One region of the Comamonas testosteroni genome, then DNA from elsewhere that is predicted to be linked to it. Evidence: riboswitches for the same ligand, from Rfam matches in the RefSeq annotation. Region 1 holds a riboswitch; each other region holds the start of a gene.
The links. Region 1 has a riboswitch for glycine ahead of gcvT (glycine cleavage system aminomethyltransferase GcvT). Riboswitches for the same ligand answer to the same signal wherever they lie in the genome.
Positions count from the first base shown of each region.

Region 1 (4,236 bases):
CTGCTGGCTGTTGGCAATCACCACTTCGATGCCTATGGGTTGGGCGCGGGTCTCGATGACTTCAATCGTCTGCGGATGCAGATCGCCGGCCAGCACGATGCGATTGCTCCTGGATTTGACAGAGCGCCTGGCCAGCGTCATGGCCTCGGCGGCAGCCGTGGCTTCGTCCAGCATGGAAGCATTGGCGATAGGCATGCCGGTCAGGTCGGTCACCATGGTCTGGAAGTTGACCAGTGCCTCCATGCGGCCTTGTGAGATCTCGGCCTGATAGGGTGTGTAAGCAGTGTACCAGGCGGGGTTTTCGAGGATGTTGCGCAGGATGACGCCCGGCGTGTGCGTACCGTAGTAGCCCTGGCCGATAAAGCTCTTCAGCACCTGGTTCTTGCCGGCGATGGCCTTGAGTTCGGCCAGCGCCGCTGCTTCGGGAATCGGAGCCGGAAGATCCATGGGCCTGGCGCGAGCAATGGAGTCGGGCATCACATCGCGAATCAATGCGTCCAGCGTGGGCTTGCCGATGGCGGCCAGCATTTTTTGCTGCTCCTCGGCGTCCGGGCCTATATGCCGGGGGATGAATTCGTGGCTGTTTTCCAGCGCTTCCAGCGAAGCGACAGGGGCAGGAGGCGACATCAGCATGGGAGGGACCTATTCTCAAATACTGTGACTGACGGTTTGCATGCCAGGCATGCGTGAAAGCCGTATGCCTGAAGGCATACAGCCGGTGCTTCAAGCAGCGCTGGCTTGTTCCAGCGCGGTGTTCATCAGGGCCAGGCGTGCGCTTTCCTGGTCGGCATATTCCCAATCGGGATATTTGCTGCGTGCAACGGTGTTCAGCCATTGCTGGCAGGCCAGGGCAAGCAGGGCCTGCTTGTGCAGATCGGCATCGATGCTGCCCGTGATCTTGAGCTGACCAAAGGCTGTGGCCACGTGGGCGCGGCAGACCGAGAGGAGATAGCTCTGGTTCATGTCGTCGCTGGCCAGCCATTCGGCCTTGGCCGCATCGTCATGAGCCAGTATGTCCCTGGGCACGGGAAGATCCCAGTCGCATAGTTGCTGTTGCAGAAAGCGCAGGGTCTTGGCGGACTGGCCACCCGTCTGCTCCTGGTACCACTCTTCGAGTGAGGCCAGTGTGTCGCTGCCGTCATCGTTGCCGAAGGGGCTGAAGTCGTCACCGCAGTCGTAGAAGAAGTCCTGGGTCGCAATGCGCGCAAACGCAGGGTGGCTGGTCTCGCGGGCGAGACCGACTTCCGGATCGTCGAAATACAGAATGGTGCTCATGGCTGCATGCAAAAACGGCCTTCGCAATGCGAGGGCCGTTGATATGCTTAGTTGTCCTTGGCGAAATCGTTGTAGGCGGTCTCTTCCATCAGAGCTTCGAGCTCGCCCACATTGCTCATCTTGACCTTGAAGAACCAGCCAGCGGCCAGCGGGTCGCTGTTGGCCAGCGACGGGTCATCGCGCAGGGCTTCGTTGACTTCGACGATCTCGCCGGTCACGGGCATGTAGACATCGGCAGCGGCCTTGACGGACTCGACCACGCCAGCCACGTCGCCGGCCTGGAAGATGGAGCCCACGCCGGGAAGATCCACAAACACCACATCGCCCAGCGCATCCTGTGCGTGTACGGTGATGCCGACGATGGCGGCATTGGTGTCGGCGGCGTTGATCCACTCGTGTTCTTTGGAATACTTGATGCTCATGGAAAGCTCCAGATGGGGGGGATTCAGGGGAATCGGGTGTTGTTTGAGAAAGGTCCAGTGCGCACTTTAGCGGTGTTCTGGCTGCTGTTTGGCAAACTGGCCCGTCTCATGCGCGGAGGCAGACTAGCCGCGGTGATAGCGGGTGGGAACGAATGGTGTGGCGACCACCTTCATGGGCACCGGCTTGCCGCGCACCACGGCGAAGATTTCCGTATCGATGGCGGCGTAGTCGGGCTTGACATAGGCCAGCGCCACGGGCTGGTTGAGCGTGGGACTGAGCAGGCCGCTGGTGATGTGGCCGATATGCTGTCCGTCCATGTTTTCCAGCACGGCGGGCTCGCGCACGGGAATGCGCTCCAGCGCGATCAAGCCCACGCGCTTGCGGCGCAGCGACTGAGGGTTCTGCAATTGCTCCAGCACGATGGCCGCACCGGGAAAGCCGCCCTCGCGCTCGCCGCCGCTGCGGCGCACCTTCTGCATGGCCCAGTTCAGCGAGGCTTCCACCGGGGTGGTGCTGGTGTCTATGTCGTTGCCGTACAGGCAAAGCCCGGCTTCAAGGCGCAGCGAGTTGCGCGCGCCCAGGCCGATAGGGGCCACCTCGGGCTGGGCCAGCACAGCTTCGGCAAAGGCTGTTGCCGCTTCGCCGGGAAGTGAGATTTCGAAACCGTCCTCGCCCGTATAGCCGCTGCGCGTGATGTAGAGCGCATGGCCCTGCCAGTCGAAGTGGTTGCCGGTCATGAAGACCAGTTGCGTCACTCCAGGAATCAGGCGCGAGAGGGCGGTGGCAGCTTGCGGGCCTTGCAGGGCCAGCAGGGCGCGATCGGGCAATGGGACGACCTCGCAGCAGCTACCGATGCGGTTCTGGATATGAGCGATATCCGCCTCTTTGCAGGCACCGTTGACGATGAGGAACAGATCATCGCCGCGGTTGACGAACATCAGGTCGTCGAGAATTCCGCCTTGTTCATCGAGCAGCAGGCCGTAGCGCTGCTTGTGCAGGCCCAGGTCCATGACATCGACGGGCATCAGTGATTCGAGCGCGGCGGCGGCATCGGGGCCGCGCAATAGCAACTGGCCCATGTGCGAGACATCGAACAGGCCGGCAGCCTTGCGCGTGTGCAGATGCTCGGCCATCAGGCCTTGAGGGTATTGCACGGGCATTGAGTAGCCGGCAAACGGCACCATGCGGGCACCCAGTTTCTGGTGCAGGGCAAACAGCGGTGTGGAACGCAGATCGGAAGAAGTGTCAGCAGCAGTCACAGGCAAGCGCTCCGGTGGTCAAAACCAAATGAGTGGCCATGCATGACGGGGCCATGCTTGGCGGGCTTGCCCTGCTGTCCGCTTTACCTGAGAGATTCACTGCCTTTGTTTTCGCGGGCAGCTTGCTCCTTCGGTGGATGCTGGCACACATACGAAATGACGGCCTGCATCTCTCTCCAGCAAGGGACGCTGCAGGTTTGCACACCTGCAGCGCTTGTCAGTCCTTTTGCCTGAGCGTTTTGACTCCGGGTGGGGGTCTGCGCCTTCGGCGGTGCGGGGCAGCTTCAGCTGCAGGCACTCTCTCCTGACGCTGGCGATTCTAGCGGTGGGCAAGGGGCTTGCACCACCGAATCGTGCGGATTTTGGGGTTTTCGAGCACAGTTCGTCCGGATTGGGTCTGTGTACTCACCGTGTCTCGGTATTCAAGGACGGAGATTCTGGGGATTCGATCTCCTGGCGCGGAAACACCAGTTGGTAGGGCTGCTCGAAGCAGGCAGTCACGGCCTGGCCCTGGCGCATGCCGGGCTTGAATTTCCAGCGCTCGAGCGAGCGCATGATGGACTTCACGATGCGGGGATCGGTATCGGCGGGCTGATAGGCCACACGGCCGAGTTCGCCCTGAGCAGTGACCTCCAGGCGGAAGATCACCATGGTTTCCAGTCCTTGAGGAAACCAGCTGGCACTGATGATCGGCGTGGTGTGGCGGCGTGGCTGTGGTTGCCGATCGAGCTGGGCGACGGGTGTGCAATCTGCCTTGATCCATGCAGGCCATTCCATGCTCTGTGACCGCCTGTGCTGCGTGTCCAATGGCGGAGCCGGCGCAGGCTCCGGCCGCTCGGAAACCGTGCTCGCGGTGCCGGCGCCCGGAGGCAGCTTGGTCCGACTGCCATCGGAGAGGTGGGAGCAGGCACTGAGCAGCAAGGCGGTCAGTGACGCGGCGCAGGCTGCGCCAAGGTGTGAAATGCGCGAAATGTCCATGAGGGCATTGTCGGCCATGTCGGCAGCATTTCAGGGTTGCGCAGGGCGCAGGTCCAGTTCCTTGATATCGGCCTCGGCGCAGGCGCGCCACCAGGCCGAGCCCGCATGCGGAGCGCCCAGGTCCAGGCGCTCGCCCATCATGGGCGTGGCGATCTCTATGCCGTGCTGCCTGCCCAGACTCATAATCTGCTCGAAGGGGTCCCACCAGGCATGCATGGCCAGGTTGAAAGTGCCGTTGTGTATGGGCAGCAGCCATTGGCCGCCGAGATCCCGGTGTGCCTGCACGGTCTGGGCCGGATGC
Region 1 is NZ_CP043568.1:2,674,827-2,679,062, forward strand. Features, by position in the region: gene gcvP (aminomethyl-transferring glycine dehydrogenase) at 1-633, opposite strand, end outside; gene F0P97_RS12115 (MolR family transcriptional regulator) at 724-1,275, opposite strand; gene gcvH (glycine cleavage system protein GcvH) at 1,323-1,697, opposite strand; gene gcvT (glycine cleavage system aminomethyltransferase GcvT) at 1,821-2,957, opposite strand; glycine riboswitch at 3,022-3,147, opposite strand; glycine riboswitch at 3,166-3,274, opposite strand; gene F0P97_RS12130 (hypothetical protein) at 3,363-3,953, opposite strand; gene F0P97_RS12135 (MBL fold metallo-hydrolase) at 3,966-4,236, opposite strand, start outside.

Region 2 (4,236 bases), 1.4 Mb from region 1:
GCGCAGGCAGGCCGTCCGGGCGATGGCGCGGCTCCCATGCCGGGTTGTAGGCTGCATGCAGGTTATGGCGCTTGGGCGGCACGCCAGCGTGCTTCTTGACTTCGAAACCCTGGGCCTTGAGCGCCTGGCGCACATGGCCGGCCACGCACCAGGTGGCAAGCTGCGTGCCCCGGCGGCAATGGCGGGCAATGTTCTTCATGGCATCTTCATCCCACATCTCGGGGTTGAGCTGGGGAGAGAAGCCATCCAGATACACGCTGTCCGCCGTCATTTGCTGCTTGCGCAGCATGGTCCTGGCATCGCCTATATAGAGCGTCAGCAGCACCTGGCCGTCGTCAAACGAGAGGCGATGCACGCCGGGCAGCAGTCCCCACCATTGCTCGGCCAGCTGTTCGCCAAGCGGGCGCAGCTCCTCATCGGCCGGCAAAAACGCGAGCAGATCCTCGCGCGAGACAGGGTAGGCCTCCACCGAGACAAAATGCAGAATGCGCGGGCGTCTGGGGTCGGCTTTCCATGCCGACCAGGTGACGAGGAAGTTCAGTCCGAAGCCAAAGCCGGTTTCCAGAATGCGCCACTGCGCTGTATCAGCCCAGGCGGCTGGCAGCTCGCAGCCACCGAGAAAAACCTGGCGGGCCTGGTCAAGGCCGCCCAGCTCGCTGTGATAGCGATCGCCAAATCGGGTGTTGTAGGGGGTGCCATCCGGCATCCATGTGATGGGTTCAGACATGGAAAGTGAAACTACATGGGTAACGCATGGCGCAGTCTAGGTCAGAGCAGCCAAGCAAGGGCCGCCCTGCGTAGCAAGAGAGGGGGAGTCTCGATCACTCCCAGCGCTGCTGGTACGAAAAAACCGGCAGGCGCCATTTGAAACGAATGGCGGCAAGACGGAAGGCCAGACCGCCGGCAAAACACACGATGGTGCTGATATTGGGGCTGACATCCAGATAGCGCAGGCCCAGGAACATCAGGCATACGGACAGCGACACGCTCGCATACAGCTCGCGGCGGAACACCACGGGGACCTGGTTGCAGAGCACATCGCGCAAGATGCCGCCGCTGATGCCGGTAATCATGCCGGCCATGATGATGACGATGGTGGGGTAGCCCAGCTCCAGCGCGGTATTGCAGCCAATCAGCGAAAAGGCGATCAGACCCATGGCGTCCAGCAGCAGAAACACCTGCTTGAGCCTGTGCATATGGCGTGCAATCACAGTGGTCAGCAGACCGAAGCTGATGACCAGATACACATATTCAGGGTGCTGGGTCCAGCCGATGGGGTAGTGGCCCAGCACCATGTCGCGGATGGTGCCGCCGCCCAGGGCAGTGACGAAGGCGATGACGACGACACCAAAGATATCCATATTTCGCCGCCCTGCGGCGAGTGCGCCGGACATGGCTTCGGCGGTAATGGCCACCAGATAGATGACCAGCATGACGGTGAAGTTGGAGGCCTGGAACGAGTCCAGCAAAGAGACGGAAGGAAGCATGAAGGCACTTGAAAATAGACCAGCCACTCACATCGGCGGGAGTGTCCGGCTTGCCTCTCCCGCTGTCCTTTTACCTGAGAGTTGCGCATGAGCACCTTCGCGGTGGCCATGCTTGCCCCTTCGGTGAGCCCTGCAGACTTGTGGTTGCGGGCTGCTCTCCAGTTGGCGATATCCGGGTCCTGTCAGACCCACCTGCGGTACTTATTGCCTGAGCGATTATGGGAGTTTGCGCCTTCGGCGGGAACCCTCGAAAGGCTCCGCTCTCCCGCAGGATGGGCGCGATTCTAGCCAGTTTCAGTGACTTTATTCGGGTTAATACCTGTATTAATGTGGTTCTGCGGCTGCCGAGCTGGGGCGCGGAGGCCCAGTCTGAACCCGCCGTGGCTCGCGCAAGTCCGCGTTTTCGTCTGTCAAGCCGCCCGCCATGACAAGCGGTGCTCTCGAAGGCTCGCTCATTCTTCAGGCGTTGACAGACTGCTTGGGGACGACACGAACCTGTCGTGGCACGCAGAAGCGGCCCTTTGAGCCGGTACGTGGCGGCCATGCGATTCGAACAGCCGGCTTGGAGCGTAAAACAGCTGTTAAGGACAGGCGGCGTGCAGCAACTGGTGTTGGCGATTGCCGCCGCTTCGGCATGGGTCTGTGAGTGACTCAGGTCAGCCTAAAGCCGACTTGATTGCAAGCCTGAGTGGGGGGGAGTTCAAAGCTCGGTGAGAGTTTGCACTATCAAGCTGAACGGGGCTGCTTCTGGCCGAACGCGGCCATAGCAGGCTGAGGTGGTCGGTTCAATGAGAGTGCCCATTTCGACCCGTTTCTCACGGTGGGTATCGATTGACGGGAATATTTACTCCATTGGACGCATCCAATGTGTAGATCCATCGATTGCGAAGGAGTGAATCATGGGCACAGAGCACAGCAAAATCCTCGAACGCGAGGAGGTTGCGCAGGGTACGATGGCATTTCATCTCGCCAAACCGGCGGGGTTTGATTTCCGTCCTGGACAGGCGTTTGAAATCCAGCTGCCGGGCGCGGTCCCAGGGGAGAGTAAAGAGGAGCGATGTCACGCATTCTCCATTGTCAGCGCGCCACACGAGAGTGAACTAGTGTTTGCTACGAGGATGAGGGACAGCGTTTACAAACGCGCTTTGGGAGCTCTGCCTGTAGGTGCTGAGTTGGATATCGATGGACCATTTGGTTCGCTTACCTTGCACAAAAACACCGCGCGAGCGGGTGTGCTCATCGCCGGTGGGATTGGCGTGACGCCGTTCATGAGCATGCTGCGAAACGCTGCAATGCAGCAGTCACAGCAGGATTTGCTTCTGCTGTATTCCAATCGTCGTCCAGAAGATTCGGCGTTTCTCTCTGAGCTTCAAGCTCTCGAAAAGAAGAATCCAAAATTCCGGCTCAAGGCCACCATGACGGATATGGCGCACTCTGCCGTGGATTGGAGTGGTGATACACAAACGATCGATAGAGAGTGGCTCCAGCAGGCCATTGAGGGCTTGGCTAATCCGATCTTTTATGTTGCTGGCCCACCTTCCATGGTTGCGTCAATGCAGCGGTTGCTGATATCAGCCGGTATTGATGAGGACGATGTGCGTAGTGAGGAGTTCTTTGGATATTGAATTGGCAGACTCCTCTCTGATCAAGGAGAAAGTCTGCCATGACGCATTTGGATGCAGCGGCTTGGCATCTGTCGCTAGGCTCTTACCAGTGCAGATAGAACATGGCCTTGGCCAGCAAGACAATGACCAGCACATGGCAGAACACGCTCAGATGCAATCGGTGCGAGCGTCGCCCATTGAGTTGCCCTTGGCGGCGCCACCACATGGCGCTGGCGAAGTGCGCAAGAACGCTAAGCGCCAGCGCAATCTTGAGCACCATCAGCATGCCTGTACTGCTGGCCAAGGGGTGCGCCAGTACCGAGCGGTGCTGCCAGGCCAAGCCTGCTCCCGCAGAATACAGCACTAGCAACACCCAGGGCATGACGGCGGTGGCGCGTGTCCCCAGCGCCTGCTCCACGGGGAGCATGTGCTGCTTCGGCACTCGGCTGTGCACGTTGGCGAGCAGCACGACTTCGAAGAACACTGTGCCTGCAAACGCCACGGCGGCCAGCAGGTGTAGTGTGATCAGCAGGCCATAGCTCATGTCTGGGCCTCCTTTCTTGTCAGTCGGATGGCAGGAATCAATGGCACTGCGCTGGCAGACGTTGGCGGTATCAGGTCCGCAAGAGTGAAGCCATCCAGATGCGCCATGAAGCTGTGCAGAGCTCCTTGCAACATGCCAGCGAGGCGGCAGTCGCCGGTCAGCGTGCACCGGTTGTCGTTGCCAAAGCATTCCACCAGCGTGAAGTCGGACTCTAGTCCACGTATCACTGTACCGATATGGATCTGCTTTGGTTCACGGGCGAGGCGCATGCCGCCTCCCTTTCCACGTATCGTCTCTATCCAACCCTGCAGGGCCAGTTGATGCGTGACTTTCATCAGATTTGGCTCGGAAATGCTATAAGCCTGCGCAACCTCGGAAATCGTGCACAGGCGCTCTGGCCGCTGGGCTACATGCATGAGCAGCCGCAGCGCATAGTCGGTCATCAGGGTTAGACGCATTGAGTGATCTCGTTCAAACAGATTTTCTGGACTTGCTGGCGACATGTCCTGAGGGCTGAGCCGCTGAGAGTCCAGCTGGTGGCAGGCGCGGCCGAATCAGCAAGGGTACAAATCGCCACAGGTACAAAGCAAAGGCCAGCACC
Region 2 is NZ_CP043568.1:4,030,247-4,034,482, reverse strand. Features, by position in the region: gene mnmC (FAD-dependent 5-carboxymethylaminomethyl-2-thiouridine(34) oxidoreductase MnmC) at 1-706, opposite strand, end outside; gene F0P97_RS18595 (trimeric intracellular cation channel family protein) at 822-1,487, opposite strand; glycine riboswitch at 1,540-1,659, opposite strand; glycine riboswitch at 1,673-1,765, opposite strand; gene F0P97_RS18590 (ferredoxin--NADP reductase) at 2,387-3,112, shown strand; gene F0P97_RS18585 (CopD family copper resistance protein) at 3,195-3,635, opposite strand; gene F0P97_RS18580 (RrF2 family transcriptional regulator) at 3,632-4,093, opposite strand; gene F0P97_RS18575 (NnrS family protein) at 4,107-4,236, opposite strand, start outside.
Region 2: another riboswitch for glycine. It lies ahead of F0P97_RS18595 (trimeric intracellular cation channel family protein); the one in region 1 lies ahead of gcvT (glycine cleavage system aminomethyltransferase GcvT).

Region 3 (4,236 bases), 1.5 Mb from region 1:
AAAGCCGATGACGACAATCGCCAGCACATAGAACAGCAGGATGCGCCAGAACACCTGGCGAATCGCACGCGGCACGTTCTCGCGCGGGTTCTCGGATTCGCCCGCCGCCACGCCCACCAGCTCCGTGCCCTGGAAGGAATAGGCCACGATCATGGCCACGCCCACAAAGGTCGCGAAATTGCCGACGAATGGCGCATCGCCCGTGGTCCAGTTCTCGAAGCCGGGCACATGGCCGTTGCTGATGATGCCGAACAGAATCAGCACGCCGGTGATCAGAAAGGCCACCACGGCCAGCACCTTGATCAGTGCGAACCAGTACTCGGCCTCGGCAAAGCCGCGCGCGGAAAACGCGTTCAGCCCCACCATCAGCAGCAGGAACAGGCCGCTCCAGAGGATGCCCGGCACATTGGGAAACCAGTAGGCCATGACCAGTTGCGAGGCCACCAGGTCCACCGCCACCACCACGGCCCAGCTGAACCAGAAGTTCCAGCCCAGCGCAAAGCCGAAGCCGCGATCCACATAGCGCGAGGCATAGGTAGAGAAAGAGCCGGCCACCGGCATGAAGGCAGCCAGCTCACCCAGGCTGGTCATGATGTAGTACACCATGATGCCGATGAGAAGATAGGTGAGCACGGCTCCGCCGGGGCCGATCTGGGCGATGGCCGAGCCGGAGGCCACAAACAGGCCCGTTCCGATGGCGCCGCCAATGGCGATCATGCTCAGGTGGCGCTGCTTGAGCACCCGGTGCAAGCGGGGCTGCTTATCGTCACCATCGCCAGTCGGCGCGAGCTGCTGGCTTGAGTTGGGTTGGGACATAAATGTCTTGTTGTAATGGTTTGCGCCCATCCGGACAAAACACCCAACCATCCCGCAGGCGCTGCGACAGGCAACGCAAAAAGGCGACCATGACGGTCGCGGGCAACAAGGACAAAGGAACGAAGCCATGACAGCAGAACGCCATGGCGGATAGGCCAGTCGCATCCTGAATCGGCAGCCACCCCAGTCGGGCGCTTCAATGGCAAAGCGGTGATATCGCCGGGCCCATTGACAGGCAAAGACGATATTTTGCCCAAATCCACTGCCGGCCATGGCCCGCCATGCCAATGCAGGGGCTGACTCTGGGGCTGCTCGGCGGCACTTGACAGCGTCTATCGCTATGAATTTAGAAGCGCACTGCGCTTGAATAAATTCATTTTCATAGACAAATACTCAATATTTCCTTGAACGATAAACGCAAAGCGCTATCAAATAGCGTGGACTCCACATGATCAGCCATGACTGGGCCCTGGCGCAGAAGTCTAGTAAACCCGTATATCCAGGCGCCGCCGTTCTTCCTACATTTGCCCACAGGCACTCAGCCCGGTGATGCCGAGAGAGACTGCAGCGCAAACTTGGCGCATGCAGCGCCGAAGGAGCAACCGCCCCGGAAACTCTCAGGCCAAAGGATCGGCATCGCTTTCACACACTCTGAAGAATGTCCGGACGTCATCGTCCGCCGGGCATACCGAAGGAGCAAGCGAGCAGCGCCGCAAGGCCATGCCTCGTGAATCTCTCAGGTCCAGAACAGAGGGGGCGTCCGCTGCGCATGTTGCGCACGGGCTCCACCCTTGACGTTTCTGGAATCTGAATCATGAAGACAATCGCCGTCATCGGCGGTGGCATCACGGGCGTGACCACCGCCTACGCTCTCGCTCGCCGCGGATTTTCCGTCACCCTGTTCGAGAAACAGCGCTACGCCGCCATGGAAACCTCGTTCGCCAATGGCGGCCAGCTCTCGGCCTCGAACGCCGAGGTCTGGACCCATTGGTCCACCATTGTCAAAGGCCTCAAGTGGATGCTCAAGAGCGATGCTCCGCTGCTGCTCAACCCCAAGCCCAGCTGGCACAAGATTTCCTGGTTCTGCCAGTTTCTCGCTGCCATCCCCCACTATGAGAAAAACACCGTGGAGACCGCCAGGCTGGCGATTGCGGCACGCGAGCACCTGTTCGAATGGGCGGCTCGCGAAGGCATTGACTTCGATCTGAAGCAAAAAGGCATCCTGCATATCTACCGTGACCGAGCAGGCTTTGAACATGCGGGCAAGGTTTCCCAGTTGCTGGCCAAAGGCGGGCTGGAGCGCCGCGCCGTGACACCGCAGGAGATGCGCTCCATCGAGCCGACCCTGTCCGGAACCTTCTATGGCGGCTACTTCACCGAGAGCGACTCCACAGGCGACATCCACAAGTTCACCAGCGGCCTTGCCGCTGCCTGTGAGCGACTCGGCGTGCAATGCCGCTACGGTCAGGAAATCGTGTCGGTGAGCAGCAATGGCAAACAGGCCAGCGTGACCGTGCGCCAGGGTCCGGCAACCGAGACCTCGACTTTCGACGCCATGGTGGTCTGCGCAGGCACGGCCAGCCGCGCCCTGGCCGCTCAGCTCGGCGACAGCGTCAACATCTATCCGGTCAAGGGCTATTCCATCACGGTCAATCTGGCGGACGAAGCCAGCCGCGCCGCAGCCCCCGTGGTGAGTCTGCTGGACGACGAGACCAAGCTGGTCACCAGCCGCCTGGGTGACGATCGCTTCCGAGTTGCCGGTACGGCGGAGTTCAACGGCTACAACAAGGACATCCGCGCCGACCGCATCCGCCCTCTCATCGAATGGGTGCAGCAGTGCTTCCCGGGCGTCAGCACGCGCAGCGTGGTGCCCTGGGCGGGCCTGCGTCCCATGATGCCGGACATGCTGCCGCGCGTGGGCCCTGGCAACAAGCCCTGCGTGTTCTACAACACCGGCCACGGCCATCTGGGCTGGACCTTGTCGGCCGTTACCGCCGACATGGTCGGCGACCTCGTGCTGCAGTCCATGGGCAGCGCCAGCAGGCAGTCCCGGCCGGCCAAGCTGACCACCGCCAGCGCCTGACCACGACCTGAAAACCTCATCAACAAGCCAGACACGGCAGCCGCAGCGCCCCGTGAGGGGCAGCTGTTGCCGTGTGAATGGCAAACGGAGACATACAACATGAGTCGAAATCATCCAAGCGCAGCCGGGGAGTCGCTGCAGCAGACAGGGGAGCTGGAGCGCGGCCTCAAGGACCGGCATATCCAGCTGATCGCCCTGGGCGGTGCCATTGGCGTGGGCCTGTTCCTGGGCTCGGCCAAGGCGATCCACAAGGCCGGGCCGCTGCTGCTGGTCAGCTACGCCATCGCGGGGCTGACCATCTTCTTCATCATGCGGGCACTGGGCGAGTTGCTGGTGCACCGCCCTGTGGCCGGCTCTTTTGCCACCTATGCCGAAACCTATGTCAGCCCCTGGGCCTGATTCGTCACCAGCTGGACCTACTGGTTCACCTGGGTGGTGACGGGCATGGCGGAGCTCACGGCCATAGGCATCTACACCCACTACTGGTTTCCGGCCATTCCGCAATGGGTTCCGGCGCTCGCCACCCTGGCCGTGCTGCTGGGCGTGAATCTGATTGCGGTCAAGGTCTTCGGCGAGCTGGAATTCTGGTTCGCGCTGATCAAGGTCGTGACCATCGTGGCCACGCTGGTGCTGGGTGTGGCCATCATCACCACGGGCTGGGGACCGCTGGGCCAGACGGCAAGCTTCACCAACCTATGGTCGCATGGAGGCTTTGCACCCGTGGGCATGGTGGGCGTGGTCTTCACCTTGCAGATAGCCTGCTTTGCCTATACCGGTGTGGAATTGATCGGCGTGACGGCCGGCGAGGCCGAGTCGCCCGAGAAAGTGCTGCCCCGCGCCACCAACAGCATCGTCTACCGCATTCTGATCTTCTATATCGGCGCCCTGATCATCATCATGTCGCTGGTGCCCTGGAACGAACTCAGCCCCGACATGAGCCCTTTCGTCCATGTCTTCGACAAGCTGGGCATTCCTGCCGCCGCCGGCATCATCAACTTCGTGGTCATCACTGCCGCCGCCTCCTCATGCAACAGCGGCATCTTCAGCACGGGCCGCATGCTCTATACGCTGGCGCAATTCAAACAGGCTCCCGCCAGGCTGGGCAGGGTCAATGCGCGCCATGTGCCTGCGGCCGGTATTGTTTTGTCGGCAGCATTCATGCTGCTTGGCGTGGTGCTGAACTATCTGGTGCCCGAGGAGGCTTTCATCTACGTGACCAGCATTGCCACCATCGGCGCCGTCTGGACCTGGGGCATCATTGTCTTTTCCCATCTGCGCTATCGCCGCGCCGTCAGGCTGGGTCATGCGGCAGCCGTGGCCTACCGCATGCCCGGCGC
Region 3 is NZ_CP043568.1:1,168,767-1,173,002, reverse strand. Features, by position in the region: gene F0P97_RS05290 (amino acid permease) at 1-816, opposite strand, end outside; glycine riboswitch at 1,360-1,459, shown strand; gene F0P97_RS05285 (D-amino acid dehydrogenase) at 1,631-2,899, shown strand; partial or broken gene F0P97_RS05280 (amino acid permease) at 2,999-4,236, shown strand, end outside.
Region 3: another riboswitch for glycine. It lies ahead of F0P97_RS05285 (D-amino acid dehydrogenase); the one in region 1 lies ahead of gcvT (glycine cleavage system aminomethyltransferase GcvT).